DNA from 3 places in the Effusibacillus pohliae DSM 22757 genome. Region 2 is predicted to be linked to each of the others. Evidence: riboswitches for the same ligand, from Rfam matches in the RefSeq annotation. Region 2 holds a riboswitch; each other region holds the start of a gene.
What was found. Region 2 has a riboswitch for cyclic di-AMP ahead of C230_RS0108715 (NlpC/P60 family protein). Riboswitches for the same ligand answer to the same signal wherever they lie in the genome.

Region 1 (8,315 bases), on a different contig from region 2:
AATGACGCTGGCGGTTTGCAGCCCCAACAGGTTGAACGTTTTGCTGGGCGAAATGCAGGTGATCGAGCGGTCGGCAAACTCTTGCGAGATGGAAGCAAAAGGGATATGCCTGTTTGGCCTGTACACGAGGTCAAAATGAATTTCGTCCGAAATGACGAGAATGTTGTGCTGCCCGCAGATTTCCCCCAACCGCGCAAGCTCTTCCCAGCTCCAGACCCTCCCCACCGGATTGTGCGGACTGCAAAGAATCAGCATTTTGACGGCCGGGTCGATTTTCGCTTCGAGATCGTCAAAATCCATCGTATAGCGCCCGTTTTCCCATTTCAGCGGATTGTTGACGATTTCCCGCTGCTGCCCCCGGATGATGCGGAAAAACGCATGGTAGACGGGCGGCTGGATGATGATTTTATCGCCCGGTTGTGTAAACGCTCCGATCAGCACGGAAAGAGCCGGCACTACACCGGGACCATGTGCGATCCATTCTTTCTCGATGTGCCAATCATGCCTTCTTTTCAGCCACTCGACAATCGAGTCATAATACGAATCGGGTCTCATCGTGTAACCGAAGACGCCGTGTGCCACCCGCCGCTGCAACGCTTCCATGATAGGCGCGGGAGACATAAAATCCATGTCCGCCACCCACATCGGAATTGCGTTCTTCACGCCAAAGCGCGCTTCCAAACCGTCCCATTTTTCACTGGCAGTGTTCAGACGATTGATTTCCCGGTCAAAGTCATATCTCATCCTGCCACCTCCTTACGCGCCTACTCCTTCACCCTTCTTTGCCTCAGCGCTTCGTACAGAATCACGCTCGAAGAGATGGCAGCATTCAAGGAATCGGCTTTGCCGGGCATCGGAATCGACAACCAACGGTCGATCGCTTGTCGGATTTCCTCGGAAATACCATGCGCCTCGGAGCCGATCACAACCGCGATCCCGCCTGCCAAATCTTGCGAGTAGAGATCCGTTTCGACATCGGTCGAAGTGCCGATGACGGTCACCTGATGTTCCCGCAAAATCGGCAGCAATTCTGGCAAGGAAACTTCTACAATCGGCAAATGAAACAGCGATCCCATCGTCGCCCGAACCACTTTCGGGTTATAGAGGTCCACGCTGCCCGTTCCGACAAACACCGCCGTCGCCCCGACCGCATCCGCCGAGCGAATCATCGTGCCGAGATTTCCCGGATCCTGAACCGCATCCGCCACCAGATACAACGGATTCTGCCTGGCGGCGAGCAAGCCTTGCCAGTCATGCTGATACTGCTGGCCGATCGCGATCACGCCTTGCGGCGTCCTGGTATCTGCCACATGCTCAATCACCGCCTGGTTGACCTGGATCAGTTCCGCGCCGAGCGAAAGGGACCCGTTGAGAATCCGGTCGACCCGTCCGGTCGGCAGCAGCTCCTCGAGAATCAGCACCGTTTCCAGCGGCGCCCCCGATTCCACCGCGTCCTCGACAAGCCGAATGCCTTCGATCAAAAATCGGCCGGTCTGATCCCTGAACTTTTTCTGCTTTAAAGCCGCCCATTCTTTAACACGACTGTTACGTGAAGATGTAATCCGTTCCACCTGCAATCCCCTTTCTTTCACAAGACAACATTTGGCCTGCGTCCGACCGAACCGAGTTCTGCCACGACTGCCGGCCCAATCGGAGGCAGGCGCAGCTACGCCTGTTCCTCAAGTTCCTGCAAATCTTCGTTTTTGCCGACTACGACCAGCACATCCCCTTGTTTGATCCTATCCTGCGCCATCGGCGAAATGTTGATCTGATCGCCCGATTTGATCGCCATCACGGTGCAGCCAAACTTCCGCCGGATATCCGACTCGGCGAGCGTCTTGCCGACCATCTTTTCGTTGGCCACAATCTCGACCATGCTGTATTCCGGCGACAGTTCGATATAATCCAGGATGTTTGGCGAAATCAGGTTATGCGCAACGCGGACTCCCATGTCCCGCTCCGGGTAAACCACCCGATCGGCGCCGATTTTTTCCAACACCTTGCCGTGCAGCTCGCTTTGCGCTTTCACCACGATTTTTTTAACGCCCAACTCTTTCAGAATCAATGTGGTCATGATCGAAGCCTGGATATCGGCGCCAATCGCCACCACCACCACGTCAAAATTCCGAATTCCCAATGCTTTCAGGGCGTTCTCGTCGGTTGAGTCAGCTGTGACCGCATGCGTCACAAAATCCACCGCATCCTGGATACGGTCTTTATTCGTGTCGATGCCGAGCACTTCATATCCCATCTCATACAGCGTTTTCGCCACGCTCGTTCCAAAGCGGCCCATCCCAATCACCGCATACTGCTTCATGAAAGAAACCTCCTAGCCCACGAACAATTTTTCTTCCGGGTATTTGATCAATGCTTTGTCCTGTGCGCGGGCGGCCAAGGCCAGCGCCAGGGTGAGCGGTCCGACCCGGCCGGCAAACATCATCAAAATCAGAATCGCTCTGCCGGCATGAGACAATTCGGGCGTCAAATTGGTCGACAAACCGACCGTGCCAAACGCGGACGTTGCTTCAAACAAAAGCCGGATGAATTCTTTCTGCTCCGTGATCGTCAAGGTAAAAGTGACAGCCAGCAACATGATGGCGGAAACAACGGCTATCGCAAACGATTTGTAAATGGTTTTCAGATCGATGCTTTTGCGGAACGCAGACGTGGTGTCCTTGCCGGTGATGACGCTATACACGTGCAGCAAAATCACGATCGTCGTAACCGTTTTGATACCGCCCCCCGTCGACCCCGGTGAAGCACCGATAAACATTAACAAAATCGTCCACAATTTCGAAGCATCCGTGATCGAACCATAATCGATCGTCGCATACCCGGCCGTTCTGGCGGTGGTGGATGCGAACAGCGAGGCGAGAATTTTGCCGTCCCAACCGAGCGACCCGAGCGTCTTCGGATTGTGCATCTCCAACAAGAAGTAGCCGATTGCACCGATCAGCAGCAATGCGCTTGTCATCGTCAGCACCAGTTTCGAGTGCAGCGACAAGCGCGCTGGTTTTGGCGCCTTCCACAGATCGACCAGCACTGTGAAGCCCAGCCCTCCCAGAATGATCAGGAGCATGATCACCAGGTTGACCGTCGGATCGTCCACGAAACCAGTCAAACTTTTAAAGTCGCCAAACAGGTCAAACCCCGCATTGCAAAAAGCGGAGACCGCGTGAAAGATTCCATAGTAAATCGCCTGACCGACCGGCATCTCCACCGAAAAGCGGACAGCGAGGATCGCAGCAAAAATCAGTTCGATCCCGACCGTGATCAAAACGATGTTGCGGGCCAGCCGGATCACGCCCTCCATCGAATTGACGTTGAGCGCTTCCTGGATGACCAACCTTTCTTTCAATCCAATCCGTCTGCCGGTGTAAATAATGATAAAGGTGGCGACCGTCATAAACCCAAGTCCGCCGACCTGGATCAAGGTCAGGATCACCAGCTGTCCGAACAAATTGAATTGGGTCAACGTATCGACCACCACCAGACCGGTCACGCATGTGGCGGAAGTGGCCGTAAACAAGGCGTCCAAAAAATTAAGACCGACTCCGCTGTTGGAAGCGATCGGCAGACTGAGCAGCGCACCCCCGACCAGAATCAGGGCTGCAAAGCCGACAGTCAGAATCCGCGCAGGGGTCAACCACTTCTCAAGTGATTGCTTCATCTGAGTCCTCCTCTTTCCACCCCAAACCGTACAACAGTAGAATGCCCAGTTTTGGAAAAACAAAAAAACGGCACATGCTTCCCCGTTCAACCCGAAAGGGAAAGTTGCACCGAAGAAAAAGAGCCAATTTTCCTCCCCCTTGCTTTGGCCGACGAAGTTAGCTGACGGGTAGGATGGCAAGGATCAACATCCCTCCTGCATGCGCAGGATGAACCCCAAACAATCGGGTCCTCCGTTCCCGCGACGGGATTAGGCCTTGATCTGGACTATTGAACTAAGCATACTCTTCCCGCCTGCAAGAAGCGAGTCCAGCAATTGTCTTTTTTTGCATGTGAAAGCTTGCTACATCCGTTATTTTCCTGCCATGACCGTTTTTCTCAGCCAAGCTCCGGTTTGCAACACCACACAAAAAAATCCGGGCAGCGCCCATTTGCCAAGCGCCGCCCGGTAAGCCGGTCACTTCCGGTCCTTAATCTCCCGCAAAATCGCTTCCGCCACTTCCTCAACCTTCTGCACGCCCTGGTCACCCGCCCCGCGTTTACGTACGGAGACAGTGCCGGATTCCGCTTCCTTCGCTCCCACCACCAGCATGTAGGGGATCTTCTGCATCTGGGCTTCGCGGATCTTGTAACCGATCTTTTCGTTCCGGTTGTCGAATTCGACGCGGATCCGCCTGCTTTTCAGGTATTCATAGACTTTTTGCCCGTATTCCTCAAACTGCGGTGAAATCGTCAGCACCTTCGCCTGCACGGGCGCCAGCCAGGTGGGGAACGCTCCCTCGTACACCTCGATGAGATAGGCGGTCATCCGTTCCATCGTACTCAAAATGCCGCGATGGATCACAACCGGACGGTGCATTTTACCGTCTTCGCCGACGTACTCGAGGTTGAATCGTTCCGGCAGCAGGAAGTCGATTTGCGCGGTGGACAGGGTTTCCTCCTTGCCGATCGCCGTTTTCACCTGCACATCCAACTTCGGCCCATAGAACGCCGCTTCCCCTTCCGCTTCCACATAGGGGAGACCCATTTCGTCCATCGCTTCCTTCAGCATCGACTGCGCCTTTTCCCACATTTCGTCGTCCTGGTAGTATTTTTCGGTGTTGTTCGGGTCGCGGTACGACAGGCGGAACCAGTAGTCCTCAATCCGGAAGTCCTTGTAGACCCGCTGGATCAGCTCCACCACCCGCTTGAACTCCGACTTAATCTGGTCGGGCCGGCAGAAAATATGGGCGTCGTTCAGCGTCATCGCCCGTACCCGCTGCAGGCCTGACAGCGTCCCGGACATCTCGTAGCGGTGCATGGTGCCCAGTTCCGCAATCCGCAGCGGGAGATCGCGGTAGCTCCGCAGCTCATTTTTGTACAGCATCATGTGATGCGGGCAGTTCATCGGGCGCAGAACCAGTTCTTCATTGTCCATTTTCATCGGCGGGTACATGTCTTCCTGGTAGTGGTCCCAGTGCCCGGAAATTTTGTACAGCTCCACACTCGCCAAGTGTGGGGTGTAGACATGTTCGTAGCCGAGGCTCTCCTCAAGATCGACGATGTACCGCTCGATCGTCCGCCGGATGCGGGAACCGTTGGGCAGCCACAGCGGCAGCCCCTGCCCGACCTCCTTGGACAGCGTAAACAGCTTCAGTTCCTTGCCGATCCGGCGATGGTCGCGGCGCTTCGCCTCTTCCAGCCGCTGCAGGTATTCTTCCAACTGCGACTGTTTCGGCCAAGCGGTGCCGTAGATTCGCTGCAGCATTTCGTTTTCCGCGTTACCGCGCCAGTAGGCGCCGGCGATCGAAAGCAGCTTGAACGATTTGATGCAGCCGGTCGACGGCAGGTGCGGGCCGGTGCACAGATCGGTGAACTCCCCTTGCGTATAAATGGAAATCACCGCATCTTCCGGCAGGTCGTTGATGATTTCGACCTTGAAACGATCGCCCCGCTCCTCGAACATTTTGAGCGCTTCTTCGCGGGCGATCTCCTGCCGGCGGATCGGCAGATCTTCCTTGACGATTTTCTGCATTTCCTGTTCGATTAGCGGTAGATCGTCAGGCGAGAACGAACGGCCGGAAAAATCGTAGTAAAACCCGTCTTCGATCACCGGACCGATCGCAAACTTCACTTCCGGCCACAGACGGGCCACCGCCTGTGCCAGCAAATGCGCGGTCGAATGACGCAGCGTCTCGAGTCCTTCCGGGTCGTCGTACGTGAACAGTTCGATTTTTGCGTCTTCCGTTACAGGCGTGGTCAGGTCGACCAGCTTGCCGTTGAGTTTCCCCACCACCGCGTTCTTTTTCAATTGCTGCGACAGAGACGACGCAATCTCCAGCAGTGTCGTGCCGGCAGCATAGGTCCTGACGGAACCGTCTTTCAGTTCGACTTTGATTTGTTTCTCCACATCGACTGCCATTTTACGTTCCTCCTTTATACGTAGACTGCAGAATCAATGAAAAAGCGCCCTCATTCCCGCGGACACGAAGTCCGCAAGGACGAGAGCGCGCTGCTCACGTGGTTCCACCTTGCTTCAATCCGGACTGGCTCCGGATCCTCATTTGCCCCTATAACGGAGGGATTCCGTCCCGAAATACTGACTGCCCCCAGCCGACCGCCGGGCGGCGCTTGCTGCAACCGCGTGCCAGCAGGAAGACAGCTTCCTTCGGGAAGCTACGAGGGGGTCATCCATTTGCCGTTTCACAAGGGTGCTTGCAGCCTCCGGCACCCTCTCTCTGGGAGTCGTGCAAATGAACGGTGTCCTCGATCATCGCCATTTGTTGCATATCCGTTGTAATGACACATATGATAATGAGTTTATTTCGAATAGTCAAGAGGAAATTGCCCATTGTCACAAATCTCCAAAGTAGCCTGACAAAGCGCGCACCCCTTGCACATATGCAAACGCTCCGCAAATACCCGTTTCACCGTTTCCACCAGCGCTGTATCATCCGGCATCAGGCCTGGCAGGTGCAGCCGCAACTGAGCCGGGGCCATCGTAATCAAGGTGGAAATGACCATATCTGCTTGTTGCTGATCCTTATCGGTCTGATCTTCCGCTACCTCCTCCGGATGTGCATGTGTCATCGGACATCCGTCGTGATTCACCAGAAGCATCCGGTTTGGCTGCACAATCAGGTGAATCAGGGGAGAACGGGAGTGCTGTACGCGCAAAAAGTCCCGCAACAGATTGACGAATTCCTGATATTCCCGATCCATCAAATATTCATCAATCGCCCGTTCGATCGCATGCACCCGGTCGTATGCCAACTGGCGCAGGCGAAACCACACCATTCCTTCTATATTCAACACCGAGTGCTCACGCAAATAATCGCGAATTTCCAGTTCGATTTCCACCCTGCGAGGCAAGCGGGCACTCGGCCGCCGGTAGGCGGACAAATAGTGCACCGCTTGTTCGGTCAGATAATCGACTTCGTCCGCATCGTAGTATGTATATGCCTTCGCAATCTGTTGGCGGATGCAGGCGCGTTCCCATTCAAGCGACAAAAAATCGGCCAACGCCTTCGCAAGAGCAGCCTGTACCGTTTCGATCCGGTCCCGATTGTTCAGTTCCAATGTAAAATACCAGTGGTCGCCCAGCCGATATCTGCCGGCCGTGAACGAGACACCAGCGGCCCGCGTCTCCTGCAGTTCCCTTTCCAGATAACAGGCGAGCCGGTCAAACAGCTTGCCAGTACCGATCGCGTACCGGTACAACCCCCTCACCCTTTCATTCGCTGTCAACAAGCCCCAAAGTGTTATACAGTATATGTTCCGGCGGTACCACTTATACGAATTGCACTTTGGGTCACGACAAGCGGGCGGCTGTTGTCGCCGACAAATAATTGGAAGCGGTTCGGGAAAAATAGGGAAGGTGGTTGCAATGAATCCCGATTTTACATTTGCCATTAAAGGAGCCAGGACATGAAGTTTCTGTGGGAAGCGGTCATTTTGATGTGCGCGAGTATGGTGCTGCTCAGGATCGCCGGGAAAAAGTCGGTTTCCCAGATGACCACCATCGAGCGAATCACGCTTCTCGCGATCGGCACCACGATGGGACATGCGATTCATGAAAGCGAATTGTGGCAAACGGTGGTGGTGCTCGCCGTCTTTGTGGCGGTATTGATTTTCTTTCAATTCATCCAGTTTCGGTTTAATTTTCTCGAACGAATCCTGATTGGGAATGCCACACTGGTGATCCACAATGGTCGAGTGATCACCCAAAACCTGTCAAAACTGCGGATGACGCAAAACCAATTGGAAATGCGCCTGCGGCAAAAAGGGATTTCCTGCATCTCAGACGTGAAAACGGCGACGATCGAGGCCAACGGGGAGCTTGGGTATGAGCTGATGGAACACGCCAAACCGCTCACCCGGAGCGACCTCAACCAATTGCAAATGCAAGCCCTGCCAAACCAACAGGCATCCAACCCGAAAAATGAAAAAAACATATTTGAAGAGATTGTCCGGCAGCATTATCAAACGGCGAACGCGGAAAACAATGTTCCCCGCCTGGACTGATCCGGCTGTAGTTTGATCTACAGGCTGAGGTGCTCCTGGGGAGCACCCAACTATTTCTTACTGGTCGGACATTTTACTTCAATTCTTTATTGACCGGGGCTTTTGTCATAATCGTATTGTACATTGACAAGTTGTGTTTCCCC
Region 2 (5,970 bases):
CGGCTTTATCGGCACGGGCGTTATGGGAAAAAGCATGGCTTCCCATCTTCTCAAAGCGGGGTATCCATTACTCGTGTACAACCGCACCAGATCGAAAGCGGAAGAGCTGGTCGAGATGGGGGCAAAATGGGAGCAGTCGGTGGCCAACCTGGCTGCTCAGGCAGATGTCGTGATCACGATGGTCGGCTACCCGAAAGACGTGGAAGAACTGTATTTGGGCGAAAACGGGATCCTCGCCAACGCCGGGAAGGGCACATATGTAATTGACATGACCACTTCTTCACCCACGCTGGCGAAAAAAATCTACGAAGCGGCAAAAACGAAAGGAATCCATGCCCTGGATGCTCCCGTTTCGGGCGGCGACATCGGCGCGAGAGAAGCCAGACTGGCGATCATGGTGGGGGGCAATGTGGAAGATTTTGAAGCGATGAAACCAATTTTCAGCCGGATGGGAACCAACATCGTCTGGCAGGGGGAAGCCGGTGCGGGACAGCACACCAAAATGTGCAACCAGATCGCGATCGCCTCCAACATGATCGGGGTGTGCGAAGCGATCGCCTACGCGAAGAAAGCCGGACTTGATCCTGAACGCGTGTTGCAGAGCATATCGACCGGGGCAGCCGGCAGCTGGTCGCTCAGCAATCTGGCCCCCCGCATGATCGCCGGAAATTTCGAGCCGGGCTTTTATGTGAAGCATTTCATCAAAGACATGCAGATCGCTTTGCAATCGGCGAAAGAAATGGGGCTCTGGACGCCAGGGCTGGAACTGGCGAAGTCCCTGTACGACAGGCTGGCCGCCGAAGGCTTCGAAGAGTGCGGAACGCAAGCGCTGTTCAAACTGCTGGACAAATAAAAATTACATAATCAAGAAACCGTTAACCATAAGACCGTGGCACCCGCCATCGCGATCCCAACGGTCTTATAGACGATCTGCGCAGCAAGCCGCATCGGGTCCACCATCTTCCCGCTGTTCGGCTTGCTGTACAATTCGACCCTGTAAATCGATACAATCGTGATCGGTCCCAGATCCGCAACTTGCTTTCGATGTTTATTTTTTTCCAGAAAGAGTAACCATGTGACTCCATCTCGTTATTATTCAGACGCAATTATTCAGACGCAGGAACGGCATTTCGCAGATATTCTTCCAGCGTGAATCCTTTTTCGGCAATTTCTTTGGCCATCTTCGTGCCTACATAGCGAATGTGCCATGGTTCGTAGTTATATCCGGTAACGGATTCTTTGCCTTTCGGGTACCGGATGATAAATCCATATTCGGCCGCATGCTGGGCCAACCATTTCGCCTCCGGCGTATCAGCAAAGCAATCCTCGGCTGCACATTTTCCGGTACTGCCGGAAACATCGACAGCAAGCCCTGTCTGATGTTCGCTGTGACCTGGCTCCGCACTGTATTTTCGAGCCGCTTCTTCCCCTTGTGTTTTTATATAGTAGGCAAACAACGTTTTTTGCGTATCATAGGAACGATAAGCGGATACGACCGCAAGATAAATGCCGTCCTTCCCGGCTCCGGCGATCAGCCTTTCCAGTGCTTGGGCCGCTTCCTTTCGCATTAAGCGCCGTTCATCTTTCTCCCTGAAAATAAACGGAACCGCCGGTTCGACCAGATCCGATGGCTTATAGTTGGCCGGGAGCATATTCTTTTTATTGACAAGTACGGCGATATCATCCGGTTTCGCGGCGACTTGGACCTCGTCATTTTTGGGCACAATAGTGTCTGAGCTTCCCGCAGCTTCCGGATTCGCAGGCGACCACGGATTTGCATGAGAAGCTGTATCTGCATCCGGGGACGGAGCAGACGGTGTGAAAACGCCGGGGAATATGGCCTTCTGGCCGGTTTTCAGGCCATTGCATCCGGTCGCCAGAGTTATGACTCCCACAAGCAGCAAACGGGTAAAAGAGATCAATCGAATTTTTCGCATAGTACCTTCCTATCCATCACGTGTTGTGTGATTTACCGCCGCATTCTCCAGTCTGTCCTATTATAGCGAATGCAGTCCCCCAACAGAATAAGCCCTGATGTGGAAAATATAAGATTCGCGTTCTTTAATCCATCCATTTTGGATCTTTCAGAGGCAACCGGATCCGGAAGGCGGTCCCTTTGCCGGGCTGGCTTTCCACCTCAATCGTTCCATGATGGGCCTCTACATGCTTTTTGACGATGGCCAGTCCGATTCCCGCTCCGCCGGTTGCGCGGTTTCGCGATTTGTCCGCCCGGTAAAACCGTTCAAAAATAAACGGCAGATCCTCTTCCCTGATCCCAATACCTGTATCCTGGACGGTGACCAAAACCTCTTTGGGCGAACTCCGTGCCGCGCTGATGCAAACCGTACCGCCCGGGTCGGTATATTTCAACGCATTATCCAGCAGGTTCAGCAGGATATGTTTCCACCTGTCTTTATCCAGTGGAACTGCAAACGACCCCTCCGCCCGAAATTCCAGACGTACCCCTTTGGCAGCATAGTTAGGGGAAACCAGATCGATAATCGAACGCGTAACCTCTGCCAGGTCGAGGAATTCGAGCTCCAGTTGCATGCTGTCGCTTTCTGCCCGCGTGAGGGATTCCAAGCTGGAAACCAAAGAAATCAGGCGCTCCACCTCTTCGAGGCAAGCTTCGAACCGAGACTTCGTAGGTTTCCAGATGCCGTCGATCAATGCTTCCAAATGGCTCTTCAAAGTTGCCAGAGGTGTACGCAATTCATGCGCCACATCGGCCGTCAAAGTGCGGCGAAGCTTGTCCTGTTTCTGCAATTCATCTGCCAAATGGTTGAGCGACTGGGCCAGTTGGGTCAACTCATTGTTCCCGGGCGGATTTTCAATGCGAACACTGAGGTTGCCCTTCCGCATCTGCCATGCCAAATGGATCATCTCCGTCAGCGGGCGCGTGATGCGGCGGGACAGATACCAGCTCACCACAAGCGACAGCACCAGGACAGGGAAAATGGCGCCGATCGCGCCCTGTGTCATCGCCCGGCGATAGTGCCAGTCCAGTTGACTGTACGATTGCGGGTCGTGATAAAAAATTTCGGCATAACCGACGGTGGTACCACGGGATTGAACCGGCACCAGCTCGTAACCGTTTGTTGCTTCAGGCGCTTGCCGCACCGAAAGGTCCTGGCTGCCGGTTGCGAAGGCGTCACTTTCCCAGATCACGCTCCTGTGAGCATCCAGCAGATGGATATGAACGCCTTCCAGTTCGCTGAGCTGAGCGACTTCGATGCCCGTTGTCTTGCCCCAACCGCCGTTTCGTTCATAGGCCTGCCCCAGGACATGGGCAATCCGTTGATTGCGAAGTTGCCGGTTCTGTTCCACGTACTGCACAAAATGATAACGGTCCGCAGCATTCAAAATCCAGCAGGTGAGCAATGCAACAGCGAATGCAAGGGCTGTCAATGTCCACGCCATTTTTGATTGAAGCGATCGTTTCACACAGGTCACTCTCCTTGCAGCTCACCGCTGGCGGCAAACGAACGGCGGCCGCCAGCCCCTGGCTTTTGCAGCACGCCGCCGGTTTGTACGCAGCTGAATCGGTTCATTTCCCGTCCGTTTTTTTTTTGCGGCTCCTGAAAACATATGTCGAACATTTTCTCGGCGATCAGCCCCCAATACTGGGACGAGCTACCCCGCGTAACCTGCCACATGCCTTCCCGCACATTCTGCAACTGTTGCAGGCTGAACGAAACGGTATACAATACCTGGGGTTCCGTTTTTTGAATCACCTGTTTGTCCGGCGAAACAATCTGTTTCACCACAAACGGCTTCATTCGCTTGCCGCCGTTTGCAATCGTGCTGACATACTGCACCCCTGTCAACGGTTCCCAACATCCGTATCTTCCTCTATGATACTTTCCATTATAACGAACAATTATGGAAAAAATGTGACGAAGCTGTTTCGAAATCACAGATCGAGCCTGCCAATTATTGTGTCTGGAATTTCACACAGATCTCCTAGTACCATTACAGTACGCTCATGTTTAAAAAAAGCGTAGCCGAAGCTCTTCGGAGCGCGGGGGATCCAGTTTTGGGGTGAAACCACGAGTGGTCGGGTAAATCCCTTTATCCGAACCCGTCAGCTAACCTCGCAGGCTGCAAAGGGAGGATGATGATTCAAATGAAACAAGGCCGCATTTTTTTGCTCGCCGCCGTTATCCTGGGCGGTTTTGGTACGGTTCTGACGAACCCTGCATCTGCAACGACTTCCGATGTTTTAACCAGAAGCGAAGCGATTGCAAAGTACAAAAAATATTATGCCGACTATCAAAAAGACGAGCTTGTGAAGGTTCAACAGTATCGGGACGCTTATCGGAACATACGGGGAAGCGTGGCGGATCAGGTCATTGAGCGGGCGATCTGGTACATGGACAACGGGTATATGGTGTACGGTCACGGCTATAACTCCTATCAGACAAAAGGATTGATAGACTGTTCCGAGTTCACCAAGCTGGTCTATGGAGACTTTGGCTTTAACATAACCGATGTCGCACGCAATTATGGCTCCGTTGGCACCCGCATTACGGGTGTTTATCCGAAAAAAGTAAACGGGAAATGGAAACTTGAAGGCACCGAAAATCTTCTCCCGGGGGATATTTTGACTTGGTGGGGTAGAGATTCGAACGGAAAAAAATATATTCGGCACGTAGCGATTTATATGGGAATGATCAATGGGCAACCAGCAGTCATCGGCACAAGATCGGACAGGAATCCGACAGCGATTGGGATTGTCAACGATTTCCGTTATTGGTGGGGCAGCAATTTCTTTACGGCGCAGCGGATATTACCGGAAGGATCCTGGACACCGGGCAAAACCATACCGGGTCATGAGGCAAAACCTCCTGTTATCCCGAATACCTATGTCCTCCCCCCACAGCGGCCGGTTGTAAAGCCGCAATAAATCCGTCCGGAAATCAATCTGCCGATCTCATAAACAAGTGATATAGGGGGCAGCTGCTCCCTATATCACTTTGATGAGTCCTTTCATGCTATTTTCCCGATGCCCCGGAATTGTACATACGATCTGATGCATACCTTCCCTCTGAGGAACAAATGTGATGCTTTCTTCTTATCCGGGCCCAGAATGCAAATGAATCATACTGCTGGCCGCTTGCCGAGAAGAGCCGTGACCTTCATGCCCTTTCTGTTGTTTGATTATAGCAGAGTCCAAACCTATAATTTCCAAATCATAGAAGGGCACGTCCATTTATTCCGGAATCCTCCGCCTGCATGATCTGTCCCTTTCCATGCCGCAAACGGCAGATGCTCTCCTTTATCTCGTTGCGCCCGACAAGCGGGAAAAGGAAATCAAAGCACAATTGTTACGCCCTTCTTTTCGGCAGACTGAAACGCTGAACATCGCGTACATCCTGTTTTTTGACCTGCGTTGTGATTATGACGCCATGTGCAAAATTGGAATAGATGCAACCTGACTGACTATGCCTAATACGATCCCGCTTCAGCCCCTCCAGAGACCAATTTGCTCCACTGAGTTCCTCGGTCGGTTGGCAGATACACGTCTTTTTTCATTGTCAACATCTGAATTTTTTCTGCACCGAAAACTTGTCCGTCGCTCCCCGGCATGCCTTTCATGTTCTCCGCCTCAACCACCAGAAAGAGATCACTGGCGTACCCCTTCACGCGAACGACCCGAAAACCAGTCCGTTGAATCAGTTCGAAAGTGTTTCTGTTCAAATGGCATCCGGCACAGAGACGCTTCCACACAGGCGTCAACCAATCCTGCAAGCGGCCGAGCATGGGGCGGTTCAACCGTACGTGTTCGAAAAAAAGGACTTTTCCATTCGGTTTGCTGACTGTATACGGTAACTTAAAAATACGCCACACCGCTCATTGAAAATTCCCCCACCTTGACCGATAATCCTCACAAAGCAGATAGTTCGCAACGTGAGGAGCCGGGAGAGATGATCCAATTGATTCAAAAGCAAAACATCCTCATTATGCATT
Region 3 (8,315 bases), on a different contig from region 2:
GCAACCGGTGGCGGAGTACGTTTACAAAACGGCAGCGGCGCATGGCAAACGGGTGCAGGCGCTGGCGGGAGCCAAAAACCATCATCTGGTGATGCCGGACGCCGATCTGCGGCGGGCAGCCAAAACGATCGTCAGCGCCGCGTTCGGCTGTGCGGGCGAACGCTGCATGGCGGCGAGCGTCGTTGTGGCGGTCGACTCGATTGCGGACGAACTGACCCGGCTGTTGGTCGAGGAATCGAATTTGCTGAAAATCGGGAACGGCCTCGACGCAGGCGTCGATCTTGGACCGGTCATCCGTCCATCCCACCTTGAGCGGGTGCACAGTTATATCGAGCGGGGCGTTCAGGCGGGGGCCAGCTTGGTGCGGGACGGCCGGCGGGACACGGCAGCGTGCGGCGGGGGTTACTTTTTGGGGCCGACGATTTTCGATCACGCGAACCCGGATATGGTAATCGTCCGCGACGAGATTTTCGCCCCGGTGCTGAGCGTTATCCGGGTGGCCGATTTTGCGGAGGGGCTCAGGACGATCAGCCGGTCGCGGTACGGCAACGGCGCCTGCATCTATACGGCGAGCGGCCGGTTGGCCCGGGAATTTGTGCAGCGGGTGGAAGCCGGGATGGTCGGCGTGAATGTGGGTGTGCCGGCGCCGATGGGATTTTTCGCGTTCACCGGCTGGAAGCAGTCGTTCTATGGCGACCTGCATGCGAACGGCAAGGACGGGGTCGATTTTTACACGAAAAAGAAAACGGTAACGTCCCGCTGGTTTGACGACGGCGACTACCAGATCGGTTCGCAAACCACATTTGTCAAATAGGGAGGGTGCCTGCATGACGAGCAAACAGACGGAGACGACGGCTGCCGGTCAGAACCGGGCCGCATACCCGGATCGGGCGGAGGGGCTGGACAAACAGGAACTCCTGAAAAAAGACCGGGCGTTCATGTGGCACCACATGTCCCCATTTAACCCGAATCCGATGATTGTGACAAGGGCAAGCGGGGCCTGGATCACCGACATCGACGGCGAGCGGTATTTGGACGCGATGTCCGGCCTGTGGTGCGTCAATATCGGGTACGGCCGGCGGGAGTTGGCGGATGCGGCCTACGAGCAATTGCAATCGCTCGCTTATTTCCCGCTGACGCAAAGCCATGTGCCGGGCATTCGGCTGGCGGAAAAAATCAGCGAGTGGTTGGGCGACGAATACCGGGTCTTTTTCTCCAACAGCGGTTCGGAAGCGAACGAGGTGGCGTTCAAAATCGCCCGCCAGTACCATCACCAAAAAGGCCAGCCGGGCCGTTACAAGATCATCTCCCGTTACCGGGCGTACCATGGAAACACGATGGGCGCATTGGCCGCGACCGGCCAGTCGGTGCGCAAGCAGAAATACGAGCCACTGGCACCCGGTTTTCTGCATGTGCCACCGCCGTACTGTTACCGCTGCCCGTTTGGCAAGACCTACGGCAGTTGCAATCTGGAATGCGCCCGGGTGTTCGATGAGGTGATCAACTGGGAAGGGGCGGAGACGGTCGCGGCTGTCATCATGGAGCCGACGATTACCGGGGGAGGCGTGATCGTGCCGCCGCCGGAATACCTGCCGAAAGTGCGGGAGATTTGCGACAAGCACAGCGTGCTGTTGATCATCGACGAAGTGATCTGCGGGTTCGGCCGGTCCGGCCGCAAGTTCGGGCACCAAAACTTCGGCGTGCAGCCGGATATCGTGACGATGGCGAAAGGCATCACGAGCGGCTATCTGCCGCTGTCGGCGACCGCCGTGCGGGCTGAAATCGCCGATTGTTTCAATGAACCGGGCGTTAACCAGCATTTTCGGCACGTCAATACGTTTGGCGGAAATCCGACTGCCTGCGCGCTCGCCATGAAAAATATGGAACTGCTCGAAGCGGAAGGACTGGTGGAACGGGCGGAGCAGTTGGGCGCCCTACTGCGGCAGAAACTGGCGGTGCTGGAAGACCATCCGCATGTCGGGGACATTCGCAGCTTCGGTTTCATGAGCGGCATCGAGCTGGTGGAAGACCGGGCCACGAAGGAACCGGCCGCACCCGACAAAGTGACGCAGGTCATCGCCGAATGCAAGAAGCGGCGGCTGATCATCGGCAAAAACGGGGATACAGTCCCCGGGTTCCACAACGTGCTGACGATCGCTCCGCCGTTTGTCGCGACGGAGGAAGACCTCGATTTTCTCGTGCATGGATTGAAGGAAGCGTTTGATACGTTATGATAAAGCAGCAGGCCCGATTTGTTCGCCGATCGCCTGCGGTGCTGTTTGAATGCGCTTGACACGTTGTGATGCAGCCTCTCCCGGCGGGTGTTCGGGAGGGGCTTTTTCAGGAAAGAAGTCCCATTGAAGAGCTCCTGCAGGAAAGGGGAACGAGTCGTCTTGTGGGGTACCAGGTTATGCTTGGCAGATCAGATAGAGGGGAACTGAAGTGGACTTTGCGATTCGGTTGCGATCAGGTTTAATCATGCATCCGGTGTCAACCAACGGGACGCTTGTGGAATTGTGTGAATATCCCCACAGGACGGATGGTGATGCGGATCAGGACTGAAATGTAAGTCATGCTACAGATTTTTGGGTGAAAATTGTGTACGTTTAAAGTATTCGCTGTAGGCAACTGCAGCAGTCCGGCTTTGTGCAGGCAGCAGGGCGCTCAAGTTTGAAAAAATACATGCAGGAAGGAAGTGGAAGAATGGGTGAACCGATTGAACTTACAAACATTCGCATCGTCCAGGATAAGCCTCCCAAACGTTTGGCTTACATCAGCGGATTTGAAGACAAACCGCTCGAATTTGGGGTCCATGGCGGCGTGCAACGATTTTACGGATATACGCCAGAGACGCCTCTTCCATCCACGCTGGATCATATTGTGGCGGCGGCGGGAGGCTGACTTGTAGGGACTTTGTCTGGCGCGCTGGCAGCGCGTCAAATCCCCTCTTACCCCGATAAAATAACAGCGAACGTGCAAGGAGTAATTGAAGCGGTCGAACGTGTATTGCGAATTACCAGAATCAATGTGCATTTTGAACTGAAGATTCCGCAAGGAACTCGGGAAACGGCTGAACGTGTGCTTGCAGTCTTTGACCGCGGCTGTCCTGTTGCGCAAACACTAAAAGGAAGTGTGGAGTTTCACTATACGTGGACGATTCATGAATATTGATCAGGAAAACCGGGACGATCCATCCCGCGCGGAGGTGTCATTGTTCCAGAATCAGTTGGAACGATGCCGCCTCGGAATGCATCTGAGGGATGGAGTGTTCATCCCTGTCGGTGCGTTATAAGGGGAACGGTTTTCACGTTACCGGGTGTATAAAACTTCCACGAGGTGGAGGTTTTTTTTCATAGGCAACTGCGTAAAGAGAGAGTTCGTTTACTTCCTTTATTGTCGCAACCGCTGTTTGACGGCGCAGTGGTTGCTGAAAGGGGTTCTAGGTTTTAGAATATTTCCAATATTTTCAGCTATTCTTTGAATCTTCTCCCTATTACAATAAAAACCGAGACAGGTTGCCACATCAAGGGAAACAGGGAGGAGAAGCCAAAGATGAACAAGCACGCGAAGTTGTGGAGGACGATTACAGTGGCTGCTGCCATTTTCGTTGCGGTCCAGTTGCCGGGCCGGGCGGAGGCCGCATTTGGCGATACGATCCTGAAATTCGGGATGTCCGGCAACGACGTGCAGACACTGCAGACGGAACTGAAAGAACTCGGGTATTTCACAGCGACCGCTACTGGATACTATGGTCCGCTGACGAAGGATGCGGTGATCCGCTTCCAGCAGGCCAGCGGCTTGGACGTAGACGGGATCGTCGGGCCGCAAACGTTCCGAGCGCTGGAAAAGCGGCTGCTGCAGGCGCGGATTGCGGGAACGGCCCAACGGTACATAGGAGTTCCGTACGTTTGGGGTGGACAGTCCCCGACTGGATTTGATTGCTCCGGATTTACCGGTTACGTATTTGCCCGAAACGGATTGACGCTGCCCCGCGTGTCGGAAGAGCAGTTCAATGCAGGCGTGCCGGTACCGAAGAGCCAGCTGGAAGCAGGCGATCTGGTGTTTTTCAGCACGTACAAACCGGGTCCGTCCCATGTCGGGATTTACCTGGGAGACGGAACGTTCATCCATGCCAGTTCGTCAAAAGGAGTGACGATTTCCTCCCTGTCCAACCCCTATTGGACAGCGCATTATATAGGCGCCAGAAGTTATTTTTAATGCAGATGCAAACCGCTGCCGGCGGTTTGTATTTTTTTACTTTCGCGATGGACCAGCTTTTGCTATACTAACTGCTGTATGTTTTCAGGTGCAACTGCCGACTGTGGCATTCCCCTGCGCCAATCGCTTGGCGGATGCCAAGTTTTTTGAGAAAGGTTGGGAAGTTGAATTGAACGCAAATGAACAAGAGCGCACGCCTCTGTTCACCACGCTTGTCGAACACGCGCAGAAGAATCCGATCCAGTTTCACATTCCGGGCCATAAAAAAGGGGCCGGGATGGCGAAGGAGTTCCGCGATTTTATCGGAGAGAACGCGCTGTCGATCGATTTAATCAATATTGCGCCGTTGGATGACCTGCACAATCCGAAAGGGATGATCCGGGAAGCGCAGGAACTGGCGGCCAAAGCGTTTGGCGCTGACTATACGTTTTTCTCGGTGCAGGGTACATCGGGCGCGATCATGACAATGGTGATGTCGGTGGTGGGACCGGGGGACAAGCTGCTGGTGCCGCGCAATGTCCACAAGTCCGTATCGGCTGCGATCATTTTGGCGGGAGCGGAACCGGTGTTTATGCATCCGGAACTGGACCAAAATCTCGGAATCGCGCACGGAGTGTCGTATGACACGGTTCGCCGCACGCTCGACCAGCATCCGGACGCGAAAGGGGTGCTGCTGATCAATCCCACCTACTTTGGGGTTGCCTGCGACCTCAAGTCGATCGTCGACCTGGCGCATGAACGAGGCGTACCGGTGATTGTGGATGAGGCGCATGGCGTACACATCCATTTTCACGAAAAATTGCCCTTGTCTGCCATGCAAGCGGGCGCGGACATGGCTGCCACTTCGGTGCACAAGCTGGGTGGCTCGATGACGCAAAGTTCTGTGCTCAACGTGAAAGAAGGTTTGGTCAATCCCGATCACGTGCATGCGATCATGTCGATGCTGACCACCACTTCGACGTCGTATTTGCTGCTGGCGTCGCTTGACGTGGCCCGCAAACATCTGGCGATTCACGGGCGGGAACTGATCGACCAGGCGATCGAACTGGCCGAATACGCCCGCGCCGAAATTAACAGGATCGAGGGGCTGTATTGCTTCGGCCGGGAAATTTTGCATAACTCTTCCGTGTACGATATGGATCCGCTAAAGCTCACCATTTCCGTCAAGAAACTGGGGCTGACCGGGTACGATGTGGAACAGATGCTGCGGGAAGAGTTCAATATCGAAGTGGAGTTGTCCGATTTGTACAATATTCTTTGCGTTGTAACGCTCGGCGACACCAGGGACAATATCGACGCGCTGCTGCATGCGCTGCGGCGCATCGCGGAACGACACATGTACCGGACGGGCAAACAGGTGATCCAGGTGCACCTTCCTGAAATGCCAAAATTGGCCATGTCGCCGCGGCAGGCGTTCTATTCGCTGACGGAAGTGGTGCGTCTCGACGAGGCGGTCGGCCGCACGTTTGCAGAACTGGTGATGGCGTATCCGCCTGGCATTCCGATTTTGCTCCCGGGGGAAATCGTCACTCGGGAAAACGTCAACTACATTCGCGAACTGATGAAAGCGGGGCTGCCGGTGCAAGGACCGGACGATCCGGACATTGAATATGTGAAGGTCGTGAAACAAACCTGATCCGGTTCCTGACCACTGTTGGGGGCACACCCTGACGGTGTTTTTTTTGATCAAGGATGATCAACTCGGCGTTTGCCGAATTTCCAGCAACTCACTAATGACCGGTCCGCACAAGCCGGGTATAATGGACGGGTCTTACAAATAAGCCGAATCGCGGCCGGCACAGAGGTGGATGTCCGTTTCAGTTCGGAACATGGGCGCCCAGGATGGGGCTTCCAGTTTCCGGATGAACGCGTCAGCACCTGTCCCGCCGCGTACGGAGGAACCGATTTTCTGGGGTGAATGACGGCATGCGACAAGCCTGCCGTCCGGGATCCTTCTCCCGAACCCGTCAGCTAACTTCGGAGGCTTGGAAGGAGAGTGCATACGATGATGTTGACCTTGAAAAAGGCATCCGCCTGTGCAGCGATCGTTTCGGCTCTGATTGGCGGAGGGTGGATGGCCAAGGAGGCAGTGCACGGCAAAGCGGATTCTGGCAAGTCAACTGTCGAGGCACAGCAATCCCAGCCGCAGCCGCCTGCGACCTTGCAGTCCGCAGAGGAAAGCAAACAAAATGAGCCGGAGACCGCTGCGCAGTCAGCGGTGCTGGCTAGCCGCAGCGGCGCACCTGCTGCCCGGGCATATGCAAACGGTGCATCAGCCACCGGAGGAAATGGGAGCGCTTCGGCTGCTGCGCAAGGTGGCAGCGGGATGGCTGCAAACACCGTTCGCGAGGGCGATACCGGCAATCCGGCCGCTGTGCAGGCGCAACAGTCCCCCGCCATCGGACAGAAACCGGCCGTTACCGCCGGACAAACGCTCACCATGCGAGCGACCGCTTACGGTCCGACCGAAAGCAGCGGGCAATTTGGCGGAAAGACGTATCTGGGAACGCCGGTCCGACAAGGGGTGATCGCGGTCGATCCGAAAGTGATTCCGCTGGGTACCCGCGTTTGGGTCTCAGGATACCATCATCCGAATCTACCGGCCAATGGCTTCATGGCTGTAGCTGAAGACATCGGCGGGGCGATTCGCGGAAACCGGATCGACATCTATATCAACGCGGATGCGCAATCCGTGCGCGACTTCGGCATCCAAACCGTGCAGGTTCGTATCCTCAAATAAACAGAACCTGAACAGGTATCAGCGCCCATGCGGCACACGACGACCCGACCTTCTGTCGGGTTGTTTTTTTATATATGAAACATTTTCCAAGCAAACGGGCACCCTATCCCATAACACGGTGTGAGGTGATATGGTGACGATTCGCGTCATGCATCTGGTTCGACCGGCGGATGGCGGCATACGGGAGCATGTGAAAAGGCTGGCAGGCGGGCTGCCGCCCCGAGAGTTTGCGGCAATCGTGGTCTGCCCGGCCGCGTCCCCGCTGTATCGCGAATTGCCGTCATCAATTGCAAAAATTCCGCTTGCTCTCTGCGACGGCATGCACCCGTGGAGCGATTTGCGCAGCGTGCTGCATCTCCGCCAACTGCTCGACCGGCAGCCGGTTGACATTTTGCATATGCACGGAGCGAAAGCGGCGCTGATCGGGCGGATGGCGGCCGCATTGGCCAAACGACAACCGAGGTTGGTCTGCACATTGCACAATTTTATTGCGCCGGACAACCGGTTGCTGCAAACGTTGTTTTTGAACTTGGAAAATCGGCTGGCTGCCCGCACGGATCGATACATCGCAGTCTCTAACGCGTTGGCCGAACAGGTGCGGCGGCAAATCGGTTCTACTGCCGACAAGGTGGTCGTTGTGTACAATGGCCTGCCTCCAGCAGCCGGCCGATTTTCCCGCAGGCAGGCGCGAACCGTGATGAATGTTCCGCAGGATGCGGTTGTGATTGGCACAATCGCCCGGCTCATCCCGGAAAAAGGGGTGGACGACCTGCTGCTCGCCTTTCGCACGCTGGTCCAGAGCGGACATAACTGCTATCTGGCGGTGATCGGCGACGGTCCGCAAAAACGGGATTTGCAGAAGCTCTCATCCGATCTGCAGGACCGGATCCGCTGGTTGGGAGCGGTGGACGAGGCGTCCCGCCTGCTCCCCGGTTTTGATCTGTATGTGCAGAGTTCCCGCCGCGAAGGGTTTGGATTGGCGGTGTTGGAAGCGATGCGGGAAGGCGTGCCGGTGATCGCGACCGCTGTCGGCGGGCTGCCGGAACTGGTGGGAAGCCTGGGGCAACCAGTGACGGACACCGCAGGTACGCCGATCCGCGTCAACCAAGGTATAGACACAGCATGTTTGGAAAGCGGTGGCAATCCGGCCACTGACATGGCGGGTTGGGAAAACCGCGGCGATGTCTGTACAGAAGCTGCAGGTGCCGGCATGCTTGTGCCAGCCGACGATCCCCGGCGGCTGGCCGGCTGCATGCAGCAGGTGCTCGCGAACGAACAGTTGCGACGCGCGCTGGCAATCGCCGGCAGGCGGCGGGCAGAGGAACGATTTTCACTGGAGCGGATGATTCGCCATACG

Region 1: linked by a shared signal. The riboswitch ahead of C230_RS0104165 (TrkH family potassium uptake protein) and the one ahead of C230_RS0108715 (NlpC/P60 family protein) in region 2 are both predicted to bind cyclic di-AMP.
Region 3: linked by a shared signal. The riboswitch ahead of C230_RS21250 (3D domain-containing protein) and the one ahead of C230_RS0108715 (NlpC/P60 family protein) in region 2 are both predicted to bind cyclic di-AMP.

What each region holds. Positions count from the first base shown of each region.
Region 1 covers NZ_AQXL01000099.1:17,578-25,892, forward strand. Annotated here, with positions in the region: gene C230_RS0104150 (MalY/PatB family protein) at 1-744, opposite strand, end outside; gene C230_RS0104155 (TrmH family RNA methyltransferase) at 765-1,571, opposite strand; gene C230_RS0104160 (potassium channel family protein) at 1,667-2,317, opposite strand; gene C230_RS0104165 (TrkH family potassium uptake protein) at 2,330-3,670, opposite strand; cyclic di-AMP (ydaO/yuaA leader) riboswitch at 3,802-3,936, opposite strand; gene thrS (threonine--tRNA ligase) at 4,127-6,070, opposite strand; gene ytxC (putative sporulation protein YtxC) at 6,469-7,368, opposite strand; gene C230_RS0104180 (DUF421 domain-containing protein) at 7,576-8,172, shown strand.
Region 2 covers NZ_AQXL01000118.1:145-6,114, reverse strand. Annotated here, with positions in the region: gene C230_RS0108735 (NAD(P)-dependent oxidoreductase) at 1-853, shown strand, start outside; partial or broken gene C230_RS23885 (MgtC/SapB family protein) at 883-1,017, opposite strand; gene C230_RS0108730 (D-Ala-D-Ala carboxypeptidase VanY) at 1,107-1,937, opposite strand; gene C230_RS19900 (sensor histidine kinase) at 2,062-3,444, opposite strand; gene C230_RS0108720 (penicillin-binding transpeptidase domain-containing protein) at 3,450-3,818, opposite strand; cyclic di-AMP (ydaO/yuaA leader) riboswitch at 3,993-4,118, shown strand; gene C230_RS0108715 (NlpC/P60 family protein) at 4,127-4,906, shown strand; partial or broken gene C230_RS19890 (sigma factor-like helix-turn-helix DNA-binding protein) at 5,928-5,970, shown strand, end outside.
Region 3 covers NZ_AQXL01000108.1:15,190-23,504, reverse strand. Annotated here, with positions in the region: gene C230_RS0105770 (CoA-acylating methylmalonate-semialdehyde dehydrogenase) at 1-814, shown strand, start outside; gene C230_RS0105765 (aspartate aminotransferase family protein) at 828-2,234, shown strand; gene C230_RS0105760 (hypothetical protein) at 2,704-2,901, shown strand; gene C230_RS23850 (OsmC family protein) at 2,914-3,171, shown strand; gene C230_RS0105750 (C40 family peptidase) at 3,553-4,218, shown strand; gene C230_RS0105745 (aminotransferase class I/II-fold pyridoxal phosphate-dependent enzyme) at 4,388-5,854, shown strand; cyclic di-AMP (ydaO/yuaA leader) riboswitch at 6,093-6,220, shown strand; gene C230_RS21250 (3D domain-containing protein) at 6,224-6,958, shown strand; gene C230_RS0105735 (glycosyltransferase family 4 protein) at 7,092-8,315, shown strand, end outside.